Bradyrhizobium sp. WD16: one gene and its partner. Each later gene encodes a partner of the first gene's protein in a complex. Links are inferred from orthologs where the notes say so. Each region holds a gene or a part of one and is shown in the gene's direction. Other genes may lie near its edges.

Evidence for each region.
Region 2: the proteins of DB459_RS12875 (region 1) and tldD are in contact, whole or in part, in a solved structure (PDB 5NJ9), measured with the Escherichia coli proteins. The link is inferred for Bradyrhizobium sp. WD16 from one-to-one orthologs.

Annotation. Positions count from the first base shown.
Region 1 is NZ_CP028908.1:2,777,747-2,789,620, forward strand. The notes cover bases 1,437-4,316. They hold DB459_RS12875 (TldD/PmbA family protein), read left to right. Parts: upstream 1,437-2,116; coding sequence 2,117-3,517; downstream 3,518-4,316. Other genes in these bases: DB459_RS12870 (DUF6101 family protein), read right to left, coding at 1,437-1,483; DB459_RS12880 (3'(2'),5'-bisphosphate nucleotidase CysQ), read left to right, coding at 3,504-4,316. Also shown: DB459_RS12860 (SPFH domain-containing protein), read left to right, coding at 1-257; DB459_RS12865 (NfeD family protein), read left to right, coding at 270-707; more of DB459_RS12870, read right to left, coding at 956-1,436; DB459_RS12885 (DUF4170 domain-containing protein), read left to right, coding at 4,432-4,674; DB459_RS12890 (lysophospholipid acyltransferase family protein), read left to right, coding at 4,695-5,405; DB459_RS12895 (3-deoxy-D-manno-octulosonic acid transferase), read left to right, coding at 5,362-6,699; lpxK (tetraacyldisaccharide 4'-kinase), read left to right, coding at 6,692-7,687; DB459_RS12905 (DUF2093 domain-containing protein), read right to left, coding at 7,859-8,083; xseA (exodeoxyribonuclease VII large subunit), read right to left, coding at 8,193-9,824; purD (phosphoribosylamine--glycine ligase), read left to right, coding at 9,995-11,278; DB459_RS12920 (alpha/beta fold hydrolase), read left to right, coding at 11,338-11,874.
Region 2 is NZ_CP028908.1:1,429,629-1,441,501, forward strand. What follows is about bases 6,202-9,080. They hold tldD (metalloprotease TldD), read left to right. Parts: upstream 6,202-6,859; coding sequence 6,860-8,302; downstream 8,303-9,080. Other genes in these bases: DB459_RS06690 (invasion associated locus B family protein), read left to right, coding at 6,202-6,638; lepB (signal peptidase I), read left to right, coding at 8,362-9,069. Also shown: DB459_RS06660 (cytochrome c oxidase subunit 3), read right to left, coding at 125-982; DB459_RS06665 (cytochrome c oxidase assembly protein), read right to left, coding at 1,142-1,771; DB459_RS06670 (CoxF protein), read right to left, coding at 1,787-1,954; DB459_RS06675 (heme o synthase), read right to left, coding at 1,991-2,929; ctaD (cytochrome c oxidase subunit I), read right to left, coding at 2,999-4,615; coxB (cytochrome c oxidase subunit II), read right to left, coding at 4,700-5,539; more of DB459_RS06690, read left to right, coding at 6,156-6,201; DB459_RS06705 (PAN domain-containing protein), read right to left, coding at 9,103-9,630; DB459_RS06710 (glutamate--cysteine ligase), read right to left, coding at 9,934-11,304; DB459_RS06715 (MarR family winged helix-turn-helix transcriptional regulator), read right to left, coding at 11,395-11,873. UniProt on the Escherichia coli protein: Metalloprotease involved in CcdA degradation. Suppresses the inhibitory activity of the carbon storage regulator (CsrA).

The DNA of each region.
Region 1 (11,874 bases):
ATGTCGCGGCGCTGAACTATTTCATCGCCGACAAATATATCCGAGCCTTCGGCGAGATCGCCCAGTCGCCCAACCAGAAGATCGTGATGCTGCCGATCGAGGCGACGGGCATCCTCTCGTCGCTGGCCGGCATCGGCGAAATCGCCAAGGCGACCTTCGGCGAGAGCGCGGCGTCGGCGGCGGCCGCCGCCCGTCGCGGCAGCGTCCCCGCCGCCGGCGCCCCGCCGGCAACCCCGCCGCCGGCCGGGCGGGGCTGAGGGGTGATGCAGATGCTGACGGCACTCGGCGGCTGGGGCTGGCTGATCGCCGGCCTCGTCTTGATGGGGCTGGAGATGCTGGCGCCCGGCGTCTTCCTGTTCTGGCTCGGCCTCGCGTCGTTCCTCGTCGGGCTGCTCTCGTTCCTGGTGGCGTGGTCGTGGCAGTGGCAGCTCGTCGGCTTCGCGGTTTTCGCGCTCGCCGCCGTGCCGCTGTGGCGCCGGCTCGGCCGGCCGCGCCAGGATGCCACCGACCAGCCCTATCTCAACCGCCGCGCCGATGCGCTGGTCGGACGCGTCTTCACCTTGGAGCGGCCGATCATCGACGGCGCCGGCATCGTGCGGATCGACGACACGGTGTGGCGCGTGTCGGGCCCCGACGCGCCGGCGGGCAGCCGCGTGCGCATCGTTGCCGCCGATGGCGCGAGCCTGAAGGTCGAGGCGACGGCGTAGGGGGCGCTCGATCGCAAGAGGGCATTGCTCAGACGACTGGCGGCTGAACGGCCTGCGCGCCCGCACTACCCCCGGTTGTTGTTGCCCGATCGCGCCGAGATAAAGTCACGGCCGCGGCGCTGCCACGACCTCCGCCGTCATCGCCGCTTCAAGCGGGCGAACCCGGGCGATGACAACGCAAGTGTCTTGCGAGCGACAAGCATGGCCGTGACAGCGCAGCGGCGAAGAAAAACGAGATGCGGGTCAGCTTACTCCGGCGCGATGATCTCGCGCTCGTCGCGGTGGATGCGCATGGCGCCGAGCGCCGCGCCGCAGCGCCGGCGCATCAGGATGCGCGGACGGCGGGTCTTGATCACATTGTGCCGCCGCCGCCGGCTCGCCGGCCCGGCGCGCTGTGCGTCGTCCTCGTCGATCATCGGCAGCGCCAATGTGTCCCGCCACGTCGCGGCGGCGTGCTCGATCTCGACGCTGTCCTCGCACGACACCAGCGGAATCGAGAGCGAAGGATCGCGATGTACCAGCACCAGCATCCAGCCGGCATCGGCCTCGCGCATGGCGATGCCGAGAAAGTCGTCGACGCGGACATTGATCGCCATCCGCATGCCGCGCACGGCGCGCCGCAGGGTGATGCGGTCGCGGTCGATCTCGACCTGGCGAATACCGCCGTCGGCACGCGCATCGCGCGCATCGAACCGCACCGGTAAAGTGTGTGGGTCGAGCCGCAGTGCGCGGCCCGACCCGGCGGGTGTCCCGCCAGCTCCGAATTGACGCCTCACGATTTCAGTCTCCCCGCCAGGATTATGTTCCCGGTCGATGGGGCGACTGTGCCATCGCGCTTTCCGTATCCGCTTAAGAAGGCTGGTTAATCGAACCTCACCCCGCGACATGCTTGACGACTCCTTGCCGGGGAACGGAAATTTGCTTTATTTCGCGTTGCGGGCGTGCTTGAACCGCGACTGGATTCTGCCCATTTCTTAAGGGTGGCGAACTCGGCGAGGCGCAGGCCTGCCGCGTCGGGTTCCATGAGCGTGCGCAACTCGTGCGGTTTTGGATCTGACGCTCGTATCAACATTGCAGCGGGTTCTTCGTACGATCGTCAGATCCAAAACCGCACTGGAATCATATTGATGCTAGTGTCCCGTCTCCGAATTACCGCTACGTTTGCCTCGCACTCGCACGGTAATTCGGAGACATAGGGACACTAGCAAAATCAAAGTGCTAGTGTGGCTTATGTCTCGCAATTGCCTACGAGAGGGTTGCCGCGAAGGCGGTAGGCAATTGCGAGACGCCACACTAGTGTCCCTTTGTTTCCGACGTTCGTATAAGCGCCTGCTGCAACGGAATACGAACGTTGGAGACGCGACACCAACGCATCATCGGCCACACGGCCTGCTAATCGGGATGGTCTCGTGAACGCATCTTCTCCGGCTACGGCCGCGGCTTCAAAATCCCCCGCTTCGGATCTGTTCGACCAATCCGCGCTCGGTGACCTCGCCGAGCGCCTCGTCGAGGCGGCGAAGCGTGCCGGCGCGGATGCGGCCGATGCGGTGGCGGTGCGCGGCATGTCCCAGAGCGTCGTGGTGCGCGATGGCCGCGTCGAAGAATCGGAGCGCTCCGAGGGCGACGATGTGGGCTTGCGCGTCATCGTCGGCCGCCGCCAGGCGGTGGTGTCGACGAACGATGTTGCTGCGGGCGACGCCGCGGCGCGGCTCGCCGAGCGCGCGGTCGCCATGGCGAGGGTCGCTCCCGATGATGCCTTTGTCGGCCTCGCCGATCCGGCGCTGCTGGCCCGCGACATTCCCGCCCTCGACTTGCTCGATCCGGCAATGCCTTCGACCGCCGATCTGGAGCGACGGGCGCTGGAGGCGGAGGCGGCGGCGCTCGCGGTGACCGGCGTCACCAAGTCGGGCGGAGCTTCGGCGTCCTGCGGCATCGGTGGCATGGTGCTGGTAACCTCGACCGGCTTCCACGGCGCTTATCTGCGCTCGAGCCAGGGCCTCTCGACCACGGCGATCGCCGGGCAGGGCACTGCCATGGAGCGCGATTACGATTTCACCTCGGCAATTCACGCCGCCGATCTGGAAGGCCCTGCGGTGATCGGCCGCCGCGCCGGCGAGCGGGCGGTGAAGCGGCTCAATCCGCGCAAGGTCGCGACCTGCAAGGCGCCGGTGCTGTTCGATCCCCGGGTGTCGGCCTCGCTGGTCGGTCATCTCGCCGGGGCAGTGAACGGTGCCGCCATCGCCCGCAAGACCAGCTTTCTCAAGGACCGCCTCGGTCAGCAACTGTTCGATTCCAGCATCCGCATCATCGATGATCCGCTGCGGCCGCGCGGGGTGCGCTCGCAGCCGTTCGATGCTGAAGGCGTCGCGGTCAAGCGCCTTGCCTTGGTGGATGACGGTGTGCTCACCTCCTGGTTGCTCGATTGCGCCACGGCCCGCGAGCTCGGGCTCGTCACCACCGGCCATGCCCATCGCGGCGTTTCGTCGTCGCCGTCGCCCGGCAGCTACAACATGCACATGGAACCCGGTCACGTGACGCCGAAGGAACTGATGGCCGACATCGGCTCGGGCTTCTATGTCACCGATCTGATCGGTTCGGGCGTCAACGGCGTCACCGGCGACTATAGCCGCGGCGCTGCCGGTTTCTGGATCGAGAATGGCGAGCTCGCCTATCCAGTGAGCGAGGTCACCATCGCCGGCCACCTCATCGACATCTTCAAGTCGCTCACCCCCGCGAACGACCTCGTCTTCCGCTACGGCATCAACGCGCCGACCATCCGCATCGAGGGTTTGACGATTGCCGGACGTTGACGTCGCGCTCGAGGGCCGGCTGGCCGAGGACACCGCGCTTCTGATCGAAGCCGTCCGCGAGGCGGGCGCGCTGGCGCTCAGCCTGTTCCGCACGGACGTGCGCAATTGGATCAAGGGCAAGTCCTCGCCGGTGTCGGAAGCCGACCTCGCGGTGAACGATCTGCTGGCGCGGAGGCTGCGCTCGGCGACCCCGAATTACGGCTGGCTGTCGGAAGAAAGCGCCGATGATCCGGCCCGGCTGGCACGGCCCCGGGTCTGGATCGTCGATCCGATCGACGGCACGCGGTCCTATCTCGCCGGCCAGGAGGACTGGTCGGTCAGCGTCGGCCTTGTCGAGGGCGACGCGCCGCTGCTCGGCGCCGTGTTCGCCCCGGTGACGGGAGAACTGTTCTTCGCCGCGCGCGGCGAGGGCGCCCGCCGCAACGATGCGCCGATCCGGGCCGCGGCCGGCGCCCGGCTCGACCCCGGCCGCATCGTCGGCCCCAAGCCGCTGGTCCAGCGCCTCGGCGAAGCGCTCGAACCGGGACCGCTGCATCCCCGGATCGGCTCGCTGGCGCTAAAGATCTGCCGGGCAGCCGAGGGGCGGCTGGATGCTGCTTTTGCAGGCGGGCATAGCCATGATTGGGACCTTGCGGCGGCCGATTTAATCGTGCACGAAGCGGGTGGAACCATGACCTCGCTCTCCGGCGAAGCCGTCGTCTATAACCGCCCCGAGGTAAAGCATGAGCCCTTGGTGGCGGCGGGGCGCGAACGGCACGCCCGCATCGTCGCGCATTTCAGGCGCAGCCCTCCGGTCTGACCATGCGCTTTTGACCATGCGCCGAGCAGAGCGCGGTTCCGAAAGTACCGTCGATGCCAGGGCACTTGTAACTTTATGAGGCGGCCCCGGCCGTTTGCTTCAGGGAAATAGATCCATGTCCGACACCTCGCAGCAGCTGCTTCACCTCGTCATTGGCGGCGAGCTGACCAGCCTTGAAACCATCACCTTCAAGGACCTCGACAGGCTCGATATCGTCGGCGTGTTTCCGAATTATGCCAGCGCCTACACGGCCTGGAAGGCCAAGGCGCAGCAGACCGTCGACAACGCCCACATGCGCTATTTCATCGTGCATCTGCACCGCCTGCTCGATCCGACCTCGGACGACAAGTCGAACTGAGCGATCGCACCCGCCTGTAAATGTCCCTTCGTCAGATCACCCGATCGAGCTGGTTTCAGCACGCTGCCGGTTTCGTCGCGTCCGAGTTTCTGCGCTTCGTCTGGCTGACCAACCGCTTCAGCTACGATCCGCCGGACCTCTATGCGCAGTTCGAGCCGCAGATGCCGGTGGTCGTCGCCTTCTGGCACGGTCAGCATTTCATGATGCCGTTCCTCAAGCGGCGGCATCTCAAGGCGAAGGTGCTGGTTTCGCGTCATCGCGACGGCGAGATCAACGCCATCGCCGCCGAAAGGCTGGATATCGGCACGGTGCGCGGCTCGGGCGATCACGGCGCGTCGTTCCACCGCAAGGGTGGGGTCGCGGCGTTCAAGGCCATGCTGCGGGTGCTCGAGGAGGGCGTCAACATGGCGCTGACCGCCGATGTCCCCAAGGTATCGCGTGTCGCCGGTCTCGGCGTGATTATGCTTGCACGCGATTCCGGCCGGCCCATTATACCGGTGGCGATCGCCACCAGCCGGTTCAAGCGTCTGAACAACTGGGATCGTTCGGTGATCAACCTGCCGTTCGGGCGCGGGGTGATCGCCACCGGCAAGTCGGTCAGGGTGCCGGCGGACGCCGACGACGCGGCCATGGAGGCTCTGCGCGTGCAGCTTCAGGACAACCTCAACGAGGTGACCCGGAGAGCCTATGCCATCGTCGGCCGCGCGGACGAGGCCGACCGTGCCGGTTGACCTGCCGCTGACACTGCGCGCCTATCGGCGGCTGTCGGCGGCTGCCATGCCGCTGAGCACGCTGCTGATCCATCGGCGCATCCGCCAGGGCAAGGAGGAGACCGGCCGGATCAATGAGCGCCGCGGTCTTCCCGGCGTCGCGCGGCCGCGCGGGCCGCTGATCTGGATCCACGGCGCCAGCGTCGGCGAGGTCCTGGCGGCTGCGGAACTGATCGGGCGGTTGCGCGCGCACAACATTCGCATCCTGCTCACATCGGGCACGGTGACCTCGGCCGGCATCGTCGCCAAGCGCTTTCCTTCGGACGTGCTGCATCAATATGTGCCGTTCGATGCGCCGCGCTACGTGTCGCGCTTCCTCGATTTCTGGCAGCCGTCGCTGGCGCTGTTCATCGAATCCGATCTGTGGCCGAACCTGATCATCTCGGCCTCCTCGCGCCGCATCCCGATGGTGGTGATCAACGGCCGGATGTCGCCGCGGTCCTATCCGCGCTGGCGCCGCGCGCTCGGCACCATCAGCGCGCTGCTCGGGCGCTTCGAACTGTGCCTCGCCCAGTCGCAGCTCGATGCCGAACGTTTCAGCGCCCTCGGCGCCGAGAACGTGGTGGTCACCGGCAATCTCAAGCTCGACGTTGCGGCGCCGCCGTCGGATCCGGCGAAATTCGCGCAGCTGCGCGCGGCGATCGGCGGTCGGCCGGTGATCGCGGCCGCCTCGACCCATCCGGGCGAGGAGGAACTGATTGCGGCGGTGCATGCCCGCCTGGCATCGCAGATCCCCGGCCTGCTCTCCGTCATCGTGCCGCGCCATCCCAAGCGCGGCGAGGCGGTTGCGCGCGATCTCGCGGCCGCGGGCTTCGCCGTGGCGCGCCGCGCCGGCGGCGAATTGCCTTCGCGTGAAACCGAGATCTACGTCGCCGACACCATGGGCGAACTCGGCCTCGTCTATCGTCTCGCTCCGGTGGTTTTCATGGGCGGCTCGCTGGTGCCCCATGGCGGGCAGAACCCCATCGAGGCGATCAAGCTCGGCGCTGCGACGCTGCACGGGCCCCACGTGTTCAATTTCGCCGAAGTCTATGAAGCGCTCGACCAGGCCGGCGGCGCTGCCCTGGTGAGCGATGCGGACGATCTGGCGCTGCGTATCGCCCGCCTGCTCGGCAACGAGGCGGCGCGAGCGCGCATGGTCGCGGCGGGCACCGAGGTGGTGACGCGGCTCGGCGGCGCGCTGGAGCGCACGCTGGCGGCGCTCGAGCCCTATCTGCTGCAACTGCGCATCGAACGCGGTGCCATCGATGCGTGAGCCGGGCTTCTGGCACCGGCCGCCGTCCTGGCAGGCGCGCCTGCTGGCGCTGCCTGCGATGATCTACGGCCGGATCGCAACGCGCCGCCTGGCGCGTCCCGGCCGGCGGGTCGGGGTGCCGGTGATCTGCGTCGGCAATTATCACCTCGGCGGCGCCGGCAAGACGCCGACGGTGCTGGCGCTGGCGGCACTGCTACGCAAGATGGGTGAACAACCGGTGGTGGTCAGCCGCGGCTATGGCGGTCGGTTGGCCGGTCCCGCGGCGGTCGAGCCGACGCAGCACAGCGCCGCTGAGGTGGGTGACGAGCCCTTGATGATGGCCTCGGAGGTGCCGGTGATCGTCGCCCGCGATCGCGCCGCCGGCGCGGCCATGGCGATCGCCCGCGGCGCCAGCGTCATCCTGCTCGACGACGGCTTCCAGAATCCGGCGCTCGTCAAGGACGCCAGCATCATCGTCATCGACGCCCGGCGCGGTCTCGGCAACGGACTGGTGTTTCCGGCGGGGCCGCTGCGTGCGGCGCTCGAGCCGCAGCTCGAGCGCACCGACGCGCTCGTCATCGTCGGCCATGGCTCGGCGGCGGATGCCCTAGCCGCGAAGGTTGCGGCGAGGGGCAGGCCGGTGTGGCGGGCGGAACTGGCGCCCCAGCCATCCTCGCTGGCCGTGCTCAGAAGTCGCCGCTGCCTTGCCTTCGCGGGGATCGGCGATCCGGCCCGTTTCGTCGCCACCTTGCGGACCCATGGCGTCGAGGTCGTTCGCGAGGCGGCTTTCGCCGATCACCATGCCTACCGGCGCGAGGAAATCGAGGCGCTGGCGGCGACGGCGCGGACAGAGGCGCTGGCGCTGGTGACGACGCAGAAGGATCTGGTGCGGATCGCCAGCGATCCGGCGCTGGCCGACCTCGCCCCAAGCCTGACGGCGCTGCGCGTGAGGCTGGTGCTGGAGGGGGATGTCGAGGGATTCCTGGCGCGGCTGTTGCGGCGCGGGTGATCAGCACGCAGAGGCGTTTTTCCAGCTCAGCGTTCCACGACGATTCCGAGCCTCGTCGTCATGGCCGGGTTTGTCTCGGCGGTACAAGGCCGGGCATGACGATCGAAATCAGCGGCAGCGCGCGGCCGCTCAATGTGGCGCTATGATACCTCAGCCCAAGCTGACTTCAGCTCAGGCCGACTTCAGCGCCTCGGGGAAGTGGCGTTCCAGCACCGCGGTCGGGGTGGCATAGGCCTCCTGGCGGTCGACGCTCCAGTATTTCAACTCGTCCAGCGGAATCCGCACGCCGCTGACAGCGCAGACCACATAACTGCCCGGGCTGACGACCCGATAGTCGCCGTCGAGATATTGCAGGCGGGCTTCGGACTGGCCTGAGGACGAGAATCTGTTGAGCACGCTGAGTGTCCCGAATTGGTCGCGCGTCGCCGCGCCGGATTGATCTTGTATCATAAATGGGGGCGCGGCGCCCGCCTGTCAAAGGCTGTCCTGCCGGAAGCCGGTGCCGTCAGAACAGGCTGCCCTGCTTGTCGGGCTGCATATCGGCGTGCTTGGGCGCCTCGGCTTTCTCGGCCTTCACCTCGGTTTTCGGCCGGCGCTGCGGCTTCGGCGCATCGACCGGCGGCGCTGTGCCCTCGGCGGTGGCGGCGACCCGGCCGTCGGCGAATTCGAGGCTCAATCGGGCTCCCGGGGCGACCGCCGCGGCAGCGTGGAGCGGATGGCCCGCCTGGTCGCGCACCAGGGCAAATCCGCGCGCAAGGACGCTGCGATAGGATAGCGCCGCCAGCAGCTGCCCGGAATGCTCGATCCTCGCCCGGCGCCGCTCCACCAGGGTGGTCAGCGCCCGTGCCGCGCGCTCAGTGAGGCGCTGGGCGCGCTCACGGTCGCGCGCCAGCAGCTGGCGCTGCGCCTTGGCATTGGCAAAGCGGGAAGCTTTCAACCGCGTCTCGATGCCGATGTAGCGGTCACGCCGGCGCTGCAGCAGCGACCGCGCGGACAACGAAAGCCGGTCGCCGGTCATCTGCAGGCGCTGGGCGGCATGGTCGACCTGGGCGCGCAGCACGCGCAGCGTGAGCCGGGCGTCGGCCTGGGCGAAGCGTCGGTAATGGGCGTGGGTATTGCCCTTCAGCGCCCGCGGCAGGCCGGTGGCCGCGGCGTCGAGGCGCTGGCGCGGGATGGCCAACAGGTCGGCGGCGCTCGGCAGCGCCCGCGTGGCGCTGCGCAATTCGCTGCGGCGATGTTCCTGGGCGCGTTGCCAGCAGGCGAAGGCGCGGCGGGCGAGGCTATTGACCTCCACCGTGAGTTCGGCTCGCACCGGCACCGCCATTTCGGCAGCCGCGGTCGGCGTCGGCGCCCGCCGGTCGGCGGCAAAGTCGATCAACGTCACGTCGGTCTCGTGACCCACCGCCGAGATCAGCGGGATCATGCTCTCCGCCGCGGCCCGCACCACGATCTCCTCGTTGAACGACCACAGGTCCTCCAGCGAGCCGCCGCCGCGGGCCACGATCAGCAGGTCGGGCCTCGGGATGCGGCCGCGTTCGGGCAGGGCATTGAAGCCGTGAATGGCAGCTGCGACCTGTTCGGCGGCGCCTTCGCCCTGCACCCGCACCGGCCAGACCAGCACGCGGCGCGGGAAGCGGTCCTCGAGCCGATGCAGGATGTCGCGGATCACCGCGCCGGTCGGCGAGGTGACGACGCCGATGACCTCCGGCAGCCACGGCAGGAGCTGTTTGCGCGCCTCGTCGAACAGCCCTTCGGCGGCGAGCTTGCGCTTGCGCTCCTCCATCAGGGCCATCAGCGCCCCGACCCCGGCGGGTTCCAGCGCCTCGATGACGATCTGGTATTTCGACGAGCCCGGATAGGTGGTCAATTTGCCGGTGGCGATGACCTCGAGGCCCTCCTGCGGCTTGAAACGCATCCGGCCATGGACGCCCTTCCAGATCACCGCCTCGATCTTGGCCGAGGCGTCCTTGAGGGCGAAATAGCAGTGGCCGGAGGAATGTGCGCCGCGAAAGCCGGAAATTTCGCCGCGCACGCGGACATGGCCATAGGCGTCCTCGACCGTGCGCCTGAGCGCATTGGACAGCTCGGAAACCGAGAATTCCGGCGCATTGGCGAGCGGGGCGGGAGCGGAGACCATGTCGAATCAAGCTTTCGGGTTGAGCCGCCAAGGTAGGCGCTCGAATCGCCCCCGCCAATGCCCCCGGGGCTGCGTTGTCCGCGATGTCGGCAGACCGGCAAGGGGCAGGTTCCGGCCCTTGTTTCCCCTGCCGCGAGCGGCTAACCGGTCGGTTCAGGAGACCAAAGCCCATGAATATCCTTCTGCTCGGTTCCGGCGGACGTGAGCATGCCCTGGCCTGGAAGATCGCGGCCTCGCCTCTGGTGACGAATTTCTGGTGTGCTCCGGGCAATGCCGGGATCGCCCACGACGCCGAATGCGTCGGTCTCGACGTTGCCGACCATGGCGCGGTGATCGCCTTCTGCAAGACCAACGCGGTAGATCTGGTGGTGGTGGGACCGGAGGCGCCGCTCGCCGCCGGCATCGTCGATGATCTCGCCGCAGCCGGCATCAAGGCCTTCGGGCCGACCAAGGCCGCCGCCCGGCTCGAAAGCTCCAAGGGCTTCACCAAGGATCTCTGCCGGGAGGGCGGCATTCCCACCGCGGCCTACGAGCGCTTTTCCGACGCCGACCAGGCCAAGGCCTATATCCGCGCGCAAGGCGCGCCGATCGTCGTCAAGGCCGATGGCCTCGCCGCCGGCAAGGGCGTCGTGGTCGCCGCCAGCGTCGCCGAGGCCGAGGCGGCGATTGACATGATGCTCGGCGGCGGCTTCGGCGCGGCCGGCGCCGAGGCGGTCGTCGAGGAATGCCTGGTCGGCGAGGAGGCATCCTTCTTCGTGCTGTGCGACGGCGATGATGCGTTGGCGCTGGCGGCGGCGCAGGACCACAAACGCGCCTTCGACGGCGACGAGGGGCCGAACACCGGCGGCATGGGCGCTTATTCCCCGGCGCCGGTCATGACCGACGCCATGTGCCGGCGCACCATGGACGAGATCATCCTGCCGACCCTGCGCGCCATGAAAGCGCGCGGCACGCCCTACAAGGGGGTGCTGTTCGCCGGGTTGATGATCACCGCCGAGGGTCCGAAGCTGATCGAATACAATGTCCGCTTCGGCGATCCCGAGACCCAGGTGCTGATGATGCGCCTCAAATCCGATCTCGTTCCCGCACTGCTTGCCGCCTGCGACGGCCAGCTCAAGAGCTTCGACCTGCGCTGGTCGGACGAGGCCGCGCTCACGGTGGTGATGGCGGCGAGGGGCTATCCGGGCGATTATGCCAGGGGCAGCGTCATCGAGGGACTCGACGAAGCGGCCAAGGTCGAGGGCGTCGAGATCTTCCATGCCGGCACGCGCGCGGACGGCGCCACCATCCGGGCCAATGGCGGCCGGGTGCTCAACGTCACCGCGATCGGCGAAAGCGTCGCAGAGGCACAGCGCCGCGCCTATGCGGCGGTCGACCGCATCCGCTGGCCGGAGGGCTTCTGCCGGCGCGATATCGGCTGGCGCGCGGTGGCGCGCGAGAAGGACAGCAGATAGGCTCGAACTCCGTGTCGTGGCCGGAACAGGCAGGCCTGACGAAATCGAAGGAAGAGGCAATGTCCGACCTCGCCGATCTGTTTCCCGGTTTCGCCTCGGAGTGGATCTCGACGGCGCGCGGGCGCATCTTCGCCCGCGTCGGCGGTTCAGGCCCGCCGCTGCTGCTGCTCCACGGCTATCCGCAGACGCATGTGATGTGGCACCGCGTGGCGCCGCAGCTCGCGCCGCATTTCACAGTGGTGATCGCCGACCTGCCGGGCTACGGCTGGTCCGATGTGCCGGTGAGCGATGCCGAGCACACTCCGTTCACCAAGCGCGGCATGGCGCAGGCCATGATCGAGGCCATGGAGAAGCTGGGCCATGCCCGTTTCGCGGCTGCCGGGCACGATCGCGGCGCTCGCGTCGCCTATCGTCTCGCGCTCGATCATCCCGGCCGGCTCATGAGGCTCGCCACCCTCGATATCCTGCCGACCTACGAATACTGGTCGAGCATCGATCGCACCTTCGCGCTCAAGATCTATCACTGGGCGTTTCTCGCCCAGCGGGCGCCGCTGCCGGAGGACCTGATCAAGACTGATCCCGACGCCTATTTCGGC
Region 2 (11,873 bases), 1.3 Mb from region 1 along the record:
AAGCGGTAATTCGGAGACAGGACACTAGAATCATAACTCTCGCCCAAGAGATAGGTGCTGGGCGGCGACGGTGCAAAGAGAATGGGCGGCCCAGAGGCCGCCCATCGGATCGTTCACGTTTTCTTTAGTGGGCGCCGTGCGCCATGGTCTCGGCGCCGTGGCCCCAGACATAGATGCAGACGAACAGGAACAGCCAGACCACGTCGACGAAGTGCCAGTACCAGGCGGCGAATTCGAAGCCGAGGTGCTGCTTCGGCGTGAAATGTCCGGCAAACACACGGAACAGGCAGACCAGCAGGAAGATGGTGCCGACGAGCACGTGGAAGCCGTGAAAGCCGGTGGCCATGAAGAAGGTCGAGCCGTAGATGTGGCCGGCGAAGCTGAAGGTCGCGTGGCTGTATTCGTAGGCCTGCACGCAGGTGAAGGCGGCGCCGAGCACGATGGTCAGCAGCAACCCCTGCTTGACCGCGTTGCGGTCGTTCTCGAGCATCGCGTGGTGGGCCCAGGTCACCGTGGTGCCCGAGGTCAGCAGGATCAGCGTGTTGAGCAGCGGCAGATGCCAGGGATCGAAAGTCTCGATGCCCTTGGGCGGCCACACGCCGCCGAACAGCGCCTCGCGGGAGAAGTGGACCGGGTCGGCCGGGAACAGGGCGGAATTGAAATAGGCCCAGAACCAGGCGACGAAGAACATCGCCTCGGAGGCGATGAACAGAATCATGCCGTAGCGGTGATGGAGCTGAACCACCCGGGTGTGATCACCCTTGTACTGCGCCTCGCGGATGACGTCGCCCCACCAGCTGGCCATGGTGTAGAGCACCCCGATGAAGCCGACGCCGAAGACGATCGGTGCGCCGGCGAACATGTGGTGCATCCACGCCACCGCGCCGAATGCCGTGATGAAGGCCGCGAGCGACCCCACCGCCGGCCATGGGCTCGGATCGACGAGATGGTAATCGTGATGCTTCACATGCCCCGTGGCCATTGCCTCTCTCCATTCGCGGGCCGCGGTCGTCGGCCCATGTTGCTCAGTCGATCAAGTGGACGCGTCCCCCGCGGCCGCGCCAAGTCCATCCCAAGTCCAGTCCGTCTCAAGTCCAGTCCGTCTCAAGTCCAGTCCGTCTCAAGTCCAGGTCCGGCCGCCCTACAGATTGCCCCGCCGCGCACCCTGCTCGCTGGCCGCGACCGGCTGCGCCTCGCTCTCGCGCACCGGATAGAAGGTGTAGGACAGCGTGATGGTGCCGATATCCTTGTTGTCGGCGTCCTCGGCGATCTTCGGATCGACATAGAACACCACCGGCATTTCGCGGCGCTCGCCCGGCGCCAGCGTCTGTTCGGTGAAGCAGAAACAGTTGATCTTCTGGAAATACGATCCGACGGTCAGCGGTGCGACGTTGTAGGCGGCCTGCCCGGTGGTGCGCCGCGCCGACTGGTTGGTGACGGTGTAATAGGCCGTCACGACCTCGCCGATCCGGACATTGATCTCGGTGGCTTCGGGCTCGAACTTCCACGGCAGCCCGCCGCCGACATTGGCGTCGAAGCGAATCGCGATGCTGCGACCGAGAGCGCCCTCCGGCGCCGATGTGGCGACCTGGGTCGTGCCGTTGAAGCCGGTGGCGCGGCAGAACCAGTTGTAGAACGGCACCGCGGCGTAGGAGGCGCCGATCATCAGGGCCACGACGCCGCCGCAGATCGCCGCCACAGCGGCGTCGCGGCCGAGCCCGCGCGCGGATTGCGGCTTGGGCGACGACGATGGCTGGGGCTCGGTCACGATCAGATCCCTTCCCGGCTACAGCGGACGGTGCAGCACCGCCGGCCCCTTGACCAGGGTGACGGCGAAAAACAGCAGCACCAGGATGCCGAGCGTCCAGGCGATCGCCAGCGAGCGCTCGCGGCGGCGGCGCTTCTGCTGCTCGGTGAGCACGATGCCCTCTTCCGGCTGGTCGCGATCGTCCATCGGCGCGCTATGCATCCTTTACCAGAGACCTAAGTTCTACCAGCCGTGCGCCATCAGCGGCCGCAGCAGAGCCTCGACCAGAAGCGTCGCGAACAGGGCGAACAGGTAGATGATCGAGAAGCCGAACAGCCGCCGCGGCCCGCGCAAGGCGCCCCGCCCGGTGCGAACGCGATAGACGTCGATGGCGAGCCACAGCATCCAGGCGCCGAGCGCCAGCGACACCACGCCATAACCGGCGCCGAAATAGCCGAGCGGCCAGGGCGCGGCGGCCACGGCCACCAGCAGGATCGTGTAGAGCAGGATCTGAAGCCGCGTCGCATCGGCGCCGGCGACCACCGGCAGCATCGGGACTTGCGCGCGGGCATAGTCGTCGGTGCGGAACAGCGCCAGCGCCCAGAAGTGCGGCGGCGTCCAGAAGAAGATGATCAGGAAGAGCAGAGCGGGCTCGACCGCCAGCGATCCGGTCGCCGCCGCCCAGGCGACCACCGGCGGCAGGGCGCCGGCGGCGCCGCCGATGACGATGTTCTGCGCCGTCGAGCGCTTGAGCCACATCGTATAGACGACGACATAGAAGAAGATGGTGAAGGCGAGCAGCGACGCGGCGATCCAGTTGACCAGGATGCCGAGCACCATCACCGAGAAGAAGGCCAGCGTCATGCCGAAGGCCAGCGCCTCCTGCGGCGTCACCCGGCCTTGCGGAATCGGACGCAGTGCCGTGCGCGACATCAGCGCATCGATATCGCGGTCGTACCACATGTTGAGGGCGCCCGAGGCGCCGGCGCCGACCGCGATGCACAGGATCGAAGTGATCGCCAGCACCGGATGCACGCCGCCCGGCGCCAGCATCAGCCCGACCAGCGCCGTGAAGACGACCAGCGACATCACCCGCGGCTTGAGCAGGGCGACATAGTCGTGAACCCCCGCCTCCGAAATGTGCGGTGTCAGTTGCAGCGAAGTGTGGTCGACGATGGACAACTGGGCTTTTCCTCGACGCTCCCGGTCAGCACGGCCGCAGGCGCAAGCGTGCGGCCGTGCTGATTGCTCTTACTGGATCCGCGGCAGAACCTCGAACTGGTGGAACGGCGGCGGCGACGACAGGGTCCATTCCAGCGTGGTCGCGCCGGCACCCCACGGATTGTTGGCCGCCTGCCGCTTCTTCATGAAGGCCTCGATGACGCCGTAGAAGAACACGACGACGCCGAAGGCCGCGATATAGGACCCGATCGAGGAGACCAGATTCCAGCCGGCGAAGGCGTCGGGGTAGTCGACATAGCGGCGCGGCATGCCCGACAGGCCGAGGAAGTGCTGCGGGAAGAACACCAGGTTGACGCCGACGAAGGTCACCCAGAAGTGCAGCTTGGCGATGCCCTCGTTGTACATGTAGCCGAACATCTTCGGGAACCAGTAGTACCAGCCGGCGAAGATGGCGAACACGGCGCCGAGCGACAGCACGTAATGGAAGTGCGCCACGACGTAATAGGTGTCCTGCAGCACGCGGTCGACGCCGGCATTGGCCAGCACCACGCCGGTGACGCCGCCGACGGTGAACAGGAAGATGAAGCCGATAGCCCAGATCATCGGCGCGCGGAATTCGATCGAACCGCCCCACATCGTGGCGATCCAGGAGAAGATCTTCACCCCGGTCGGAACGGCGATCACCATGGTTGCGGCGACGAAATAGGCCTGCGTCGCCGACGACATGCCGACCGTGTACATGTGATGGGCCCAGACCACGAAGCCGATGCCGCCGATCGCCACCATCGCATAGGCCATGCCGAGATAACCGAACACCGGCTTGCGCGAGAAGGTCGAGACGATCTGGCTGATCATGCCGAAGCCCGGCAGAATCAGGATGTAGACCTCGGGGTGGCCGAAGAACCAGAACAGGTGCTGGAACAGCACCGGATCGCCGCCGCCTTCCGCCGAGAAGAAGGTGGTGCCGAAGTTGCGGTCGGTCAGCAGCATGGTGATGGCGCCGGCGAGCACGGGCAGCGACAGCAGCAGCAGGAACACCGTCACCAGCACCGACCACACGAACAGCGGCATCTTGTGCAGCGTCATGCCGGGCGCGCGCATGTTGAAGATGGTGGTGATGAAGTTGATCGAGCCGAGGATCGACGACGCGCCGGCGAGGTGGAGCGAGAGGATCGCGAAGTCCACCGCCGGACCGGGATGGCCGGAGGTCGAGAGCGGCGCATACATGGTCCAGCCGGCGCCGACGCCGTTACCGCCGGGCTCGCCCTCGACGAAGACCGAGATCAGCAGCAGCGCGAAGGAGGCCGGCAGCAGCCAGAACGAAATGTTGTTCATGCGCGGAAAGGCCATGTCCGGCGCACCGATCATCAACGGCACCATCCAGTTGCCGAACCCGCCGATCATCGCCGGCATCACCATGAAGAAGATCATGATCAGGCCGTGCGAGGTGACGAAGACGTTGTAGGTGTGGCTCTCGTGGAACAGCTGGACGCCCGGATACATCAGCTCGATCCGGATCGCGATCGACATCGCCGCACCGATCACGCCGGCGATGAGCGCGAACACCAGGTACATCGTGCCGATGTCCTTGTGGTTGGTCGAATAGACGTAGCGGCGCCAACCGGTCGGATGATCGTGGGCGTGGTCGTCGTGGGCGGTATGTGCGTTCGATGCAGCGGTGGCCATTGTCGTCAGATCCTTTGAACCCGAATGGTTCTGAACCCTGGTGCGGTTCGTCGCCCTTGTTCCGAGATTGCGGGCGCCGCGCGCTTACTGCGCGGCGGCGCCAACCGAGGCATATGCGTTGGTGCCGGCCGAAGCGTACTTCTTCTTGGCTTCCTCGACCCAGCTCGCGAATTCCTTGTCGCTGACGACGCGGATCGCGATCGGCATGAAGGCGTGGTCCTTGCCGCAGAGCTCGGAGCACTGGCCGTAATACATGCCGACCTTGGTGGCCTTGAACCAGGTCTCGTTGAGACGACCCGGAATGGCATCGATCTTGATGCCGAAGGAGGGGATGGCGAAGGAATGGATGACGTCGGCGCCGGTGGTCTGGACCCGGATCACCTTGTTGACCGGCACCACCATCTCGTTGTCGACGGCGAGCAGGCGCGGCTGCTTGTCGGTCGCCATCAGCGAATCATATTCGAACTTGCCGTTGTCCGGATAGGCGTAGCTCCAGTACCACTGCTTGCCGGTCGCCTTCACGGTCAGATCGGCCTTCGGCACGTCGAGCTCGAGGAAGAGCAGCCGGAACGACGGCACGGCGATCGCCACCAGGATCAGCACCGGAACGATGGTCCACACCACCTCGATCAGGGTGTTGTGCGTCGTCCGGGACGGCGTCGGATTGGAGCGGGCGTTGAACTTGATGACAACCGTCACCAGCAGCGCCAGCACGAACAGCGTGATGGTGACGATGATCCAGAGCAGGAAATTGTGAAACCAGGTGATGTTCTCCATCACCGGGGAGCCGGACGGCTGCAGCGAATATTCCCAGTTCGACGGCTGCCCGACCTCGGCCATGGCCGAACTCGCGAACGCCAACCCACATGCGGCAACCGCCAGACCCAGAATTCGGCGGCCCCACCGTCCCCTCGACATCTTCATGTCGCCTGCGCTCCTGTCCAAGACCTCGATCCGACACTTCCTCCGGCCGCCGCGTCGTTCGAACGGCCTCGCGCGATCTGCATCGGTCGATTCCGTGTCGGTCGATCATCGGCGAGAGGGCGCCGGTAGCTCGCTTGCGCTCAGCCACCCGCCAATGCAGGTAGGAACGCCTCGAGTTTGCAGTGTTCACAAATCATAATTCTCCGGCCATCGCAATGCAGGAAAGTGCAGCGGCGAGGTGATCGCCCCTGCCTCGGCGCGAAGCCATGGCCTCGAGGCCAGCCGGCATCAACCGCCAGTTAACGAGCAACAACCATTACGCGCGCTTGACAGGCGCGGGCCGCGATGTACCCACGCTGACGATCAACGCCGCGCAGGCGATTCGGGCCCCATCCGGCTCCTGGCGAAGCGAGGGTGTTTTCACCGGCTGCCGCCTTCAAGGTGCCGTCATTGCCCTGTCAGCCTGCGGGGAAGATCGCCATTTTGTTGCCAAGGATCGACCCTGATGGGCGCTTCGAGACCTCACCACCCCGATGCCAACCGCCCGGCCGCGACGGGGCCTGCCGCTCCGACACCGACCCGCCGGCGGCGCGGTTCGCCGGCCTTCTGGCTGGTCATGGCCGGCCTGATCGCCCTCAGCTTCGGTTTCACCACTGGAACCGCCCTCGCCCAGGGCGCGGTCCGCTCCGTTCATGGCGACTGGCAGATCCGCTGCGATACCCCGCCGGGAGCCCAGGCGGAACAATGTGCCCTGATCCAGAGCGTGGTGGCGGAAGACAGGTCCAATGCCGGCCTGACCGTCATCATCCTCAAGACCGCCGACCAGAAGAGCCGGCTGATGCGGGTGGTGGCACCGCTCGGGGTGCTTCTGCCCTCCGGCCTCGGCCTCAAGCTCGACAATAATGATGTCGGCCGCGCCGGGTTCGTCCGCTGCCTGCCCAATGGCTGTGTCGCCGAAGTGGTGCTGGACGAAAACCTCCTGAACCAGCTCAAGACCGCCAAGACGGCGACATTCATCATCTTCGAGACGCCGGAGGAAGGCATCGGCTTTCCGCTCAGCCTCAAGGGCCTCGGCGAGGGCTTCGACAAGCTGCCCTGAATAACCGCTTCATTTGCCGCACAGTCATAAATTTTCTAGTGGATTGAACGACTTGACGTTCGCTTCCCGAGCCCGCGACCGGGGAACGGCGAACACGGGATCTTGCGCGGCTTCCGCTGGTTCTCGACCGCGGCAATCCCTATGTTGGTGGGCAAGACCCTGACCGCCAACGCTGCGACCGCCGCGCCGCCCGGGCGTTCCCCGCTGCAATCGGAGTTTCCATGACTCAGCAGACCGACAGCCCCGCCTCCCTCAGTTCCCTGCTCGATCGCGCCGGTCTCGATCGCGACGCGGTGCGCGGCGAGATGACCCGCGGCCTCGACGGCGCCGACGACGGCGAACTGTTCCTCGAATACAGGCAGTCGGAAGGGCTGATGTTCGACAACGGCCGCCTCAAGCAGGCGACCTACGACACCGCCCAGGGCTTCGGCCTGCGCGCCGTCAAGGGCGATGCGGTCGGTTACGCCCATGCCTCGGACATGTCGATGCCGGCGCTCGCCCGCGCCGCCGATGCCGTCCGCGCGGTGCGTGGCGGCTACAGCGGCAACTTCGCGGCAGCGCCGGCGCACAGCAATGCCAGGCTTTATGGCGACGACAATCCGCTCGACGGCGAGGCCTTCGAAAGCAAGGTCAAATTGCTCGCCGAGATCGACGCCTATGTCCGCGACAAGGACCCGCGGGTGCGGCAGGTCTCGGTGAGTCTCGGCGCCACCTGGCAGGTGGTGGAGATCTTCCGTCCCGACGGCGAAAGCTATCGCGACATCCGCCCGCTGGTGCGGATCAACGTTTCGGTGGTGGTCGGCTCCGGCGATCGGCAGGAGACCGGCAGCCACGGCTATGGCGGCCGCGAGGCCTATGCCCGCTTCATCGAAACCAAGGCCTGGCGCGATGCCGCCGACGGCGCGTTGCGCCAGGCCCTGGTCAATCTCGAATCGGTGCCTGCGCCGGCCGGCGAGATGGACGTGGTGCTCGGCCCGGGCTGGCCGGGCGTGATGCTGCACGAGGCCGTCGGCCACGGCCTCGAAGGCGATTTCAACCGCAAGCAGACCTCCGCCTTCGCCGGACTGCTGGGCCAGCAGGTCGCCGCCAAAGGCGTCACGGTGGTCGATGACGGCACCATCGCCGCGCGCCGTGGTTCGCTGTCGATCGACGACGAGGGCACGCCGACCAGCCGCACGGTGCTGATCGAGGACGGCATCCTGGTCGGCTACATGCAGGACCGCCAGAACGCCCGGCTGATGAACATGAAGCCGACCGGCAACGGCCGGCGCGAAAGCTACGCCCACATGCCGATGCCGCGCATGACCAACACCTACATGCCCGCCGGGCCGCACGACCCGGCGGCGATCATCGCCTCGGTCAAGAACGGCATCTACGCCGTCAATTTCGGCGGCGGCCAGGTCGACATCACCTCGGGCAAATACGTCTTCCAGTGCACCGAGGCCTATCGCATCGAGAACGGCAAGATCGGCGCCCCGGTCAAAGGCGCCATGCTGATCGGCAACGGCCCCACCGACCTGCACCGCATCACCATGGTGGGCAACGACCTCGAGCTCGACGCCGGCATCGGCACCTGCGGCAAGAACGGCCAGGGCGTGCCGGTCGGCGTCGGCCAGCCGACCTTGCGCATGGACCGCATCACCGTCGGAGGAACCGGGGCGTGAGCAGCGAGACGACGACGACCGCCAGGACCGTGCGTAACTGGACCGGCGCCGCCGCCCAGATGGTCTCGGTGTTCCTGCTGGTGATGGCGGCAAAGGGCGCCATCGCCGAGCCGTTCTATGTCCCGTCCGGTTCGATGGAGCCGACGCTGCTGATCGGCGATGCGCTGCTCGCCAGCAAATATCCCTACGGCTACAGCGCCGCCTCGGTGCCGCTGAACGTCTCGCTGCCCTCGACCTCGCGGGTGCTCGGCGCCCTGCCGGAGCGCGGCGACGTCGTGGTGTTTCGCTGGCCGGGCGACCATTCGCAGGTCTGGGTCAAGCGCGTGGTTGGCCTGCCGGGCGATCGCATCCAGATGAAGCAGGGCGAACTGTTCATCAACGGCACGCCGGCGACGCTCAAGCCCGACGGCACCGGCGAGGCCGAGAACGACGACGGCTCCAAGGCCGCCGCGCCGCGCTATGTCGAAATCCTGCCCGGCGGCCGCAGCCATCCGATCCTCAAGCTGCGCGCCCACGGCTTCCTCGACAACACGCCCGAAATCACCGTGCCGGCCGGGCGCCTGTTCGTGCTCGGCGACAACCGCGACAACTCCGCCGACAGCCGGGTGCCGCTGGCCGAGGGCGGCGTCGGACTGTTGCCGGTGGACAATCTCGTCGGCCGCGTCGAGACCGTGCTCGGCTCCTGGGACATCGCCCAGCACCATCGCTCGCCGGCGACCTGGCTCGACGCGCTGCGGGGCTCGCGCTTCCTGACCATCGTGCGGTAAGCGTCATCGGAGCGAGGGTGCGAACGACCTCGCTCAGCGCACCACGCCGGATGTGAAGCCCGGCTTGCGGCGCGGCGGCTTGATCTGGTTCTTCAGGAAGCACCGCGGCTCCCGACCGAGATAGCCCGGCCGCGCATAGGTCCAGGCCCGACACTTGTTGTCGCCGACACAGGCGGCCCGGCAGGCCTCGTCCTTGTCGCTCGCCTTCATCTCGAAACTGCGATAGTCGCCGCCGAAGCGATCGGTCGACATCTCGACTGCGCCGGTCCGCTGTTCGACCACGCCCGCGCCGCGCACGCCCGAGACGCAGCAATTGCTCTCGATCCGCGGCGGCACCGCGCTCTTCAGCCAGCAGGTCGCCTCGGCCGCAGCGTAGGTCGGATAGTTGAAGCTCCAGGCGCGACAACGCCGGTCGCGCTCGCATTGAAGCGCGCAATCCGCCGGATCGCCCGACAGCACCGGAGAATGCGCATAGTCGCTACCCGGCCGGTCGTAATTGACCTGGGCGAAGCTTGCCGGCGCTACAACCGCCACAATCAACGCCGTCAGCATGGCGCGCATCAGCGGCCGCACTCCTCCGAGCGACGGCCGGCGCGCGCGACAGCGTTGGGGGCGGACCATTCCGGACTCTCTCGGCGAGGGCGACAAACCGGCAAGCGGGTGTTGAAGCAGGGATCGACGTCGGATCGTCTTCGCGGGCCTGGGCTCGCAAGCGATCCGCTTCATTAAGACGCCAGCTTTCTGTACGCCAGATGAACGGGCCCGCCGCAACGGCGGCACCGTCATTCAGGATGTTCGTTTCAGGACATGTTCGTTTCAGGACTTTGCCGATCGGCGGCACGCCGATTGCGGCAGCTGCCCGGTTCAGAAGGCGAACTCCTCATAGGCCGGGTCGACCGAACCGCCCCATGCCCCATGATATTTCAACAGCATCTCCTCGGCGGGGGTCCTGCCGGCAGCGATGATCTGATCGAGCGGCTCGAGATAGCGGGATTCGTCGCGCCCGGTCTGGTCGACTTGGCCGCGGCGGCGCAGTCCGGCATGGGCCAGCACCAGGCATTCCTTCGCGATCTCGAATAGATAGCGATCGCCGATCCTGGCCTTGAAGCCGAGCCGCGGCACCTCGTCGCGCAATTGCTGGCGCTGCGCCGCGCTCCACGGGCGCACCAGGTCCCAGGCAGCCGAGAGGCTGTCGTCGTCGTAAAGCAATCCGACCCAGAAGGCAGACAAGCCGGGCAGACGGCCCCACGGCGCGCCGTCGGCGCCGCGCATTTCGAGATAGCGCTTGAGCCTCACCTCGGGGAAGATCGTGGACAGATGGTTGGCCCAGTCGGACAGGGTCGGCCGTTCACCGGGCAGTTTCTCGTTACGGCCTTCGAAAAAGGCGCGGAAGGAATCCCCGGCGACGTCGATATAGGAATCGCCGCGCTTGATGAAATACATCGGCACGTCGAGGGCATAATCGACCCAGCGCTCGAACCCCATGCCGTCCTCGAACGCCCAGGGCAGCATGCCGGAGCGATCCGCATCGGTGTCGCGCCAGATCTCCGAGCGGAACGACAGGAAGCCGTTGGGCTTGCCCTCGGTGAAGGGCGAGTTGGCGAAGAGGGCGGTGGCGACCGGCTGCAGCGCCAACGAGACCCGCAGCTTCTTCACCATGTCGGCTTCCGAGGAGAAGTCGAGATTGGTCTGCACCGTGCAGGTCCGGTACATCATGTCGAGCCCGAGACTGCCGACCTTCGGCATGTAGCTGGTCATGATCTGGTAGCGGCCCTTGGGCATTTTCGGAATCTCGCCGCGCGACCAGGACGGCGTCATGCCGAGGCCGAGAAAGCCGATGCCGAGCGGGGTCGCGACCTCGCGCACCTGGGCGAGATGCGCCATCAGCTCGCCGGCGGTCTGGTGCACGGTCTCCACCGGCGCGCCGGAGAGTTCGAACTGGCCGCCGGGCTCGAGCGAAATGGCGCCGCCGCCGGTGACATCGAGCAGGCCGATGATGTTGCCCTGCTCCATGATCGGTTCCCAGCCGAGCAGATCCTCCATGCCCCGGAGCAGCGCCTCGATGCCACGGCCGCCGGCATAAGGCACCGGGCGGTGTCCATCCAGCGTGAAGGGCGTCTTTTCGTGCTCCGTGCCGATGCGGAATTCGGCGGCGGGCTTGCAGCCGGCCTCGAGCCACGCGACGAGATCGTCGCGGCTCTGGAGCGGGGTCATGTCGATCTGGTCACGAGCCATGGAAAGTCCGGTCGAGAACCGCGGCAGCGTCGCAGGCGCGCGGTCGGGAATGGGGACCGCCTGCGCCGGCGGCCAAGGGTGAATAAAAGCTCATCGGACGCCCGCGGCGTCTTTGCCGGGCAGGAGCGCGGCATCGTTGCAGGAGCAGCCCAGGCGGTCGAGCAGATCGCAGAGTCTCAGCGCGTCGCCGTCGGAGAGCTTGGAACCGATGTGGCGCTCGATGGCCGCCGAATAGGCCTGCCACATCTTCTTCTGCAGCTCGCGGCCGGCCTCGGTGATCTCGATGAACTGGCCGCGCTTGTCCATCTTGCATTCGCGGCGGACGGCGAGTCCCTCGTCGACCAGACGGTCGATCAGCCGCGACGTCGAATATTGCGGAATCAGCATCTGCCGCTCGAGTTCGACGGGACGCATCTCGCCGCGCGGCGAGCGCGACAGCTCGAACAGCGCGTCATACCAGGCGAGCGGCGGAAACCCGGCCTTCTTCAGGTCATGCTCGACGGCGTCGAGCACCCGGCTCTGCACCCGCATCAGGCGGATCCAGGCGGCTGTCGCTTCGCTCGAGGGTT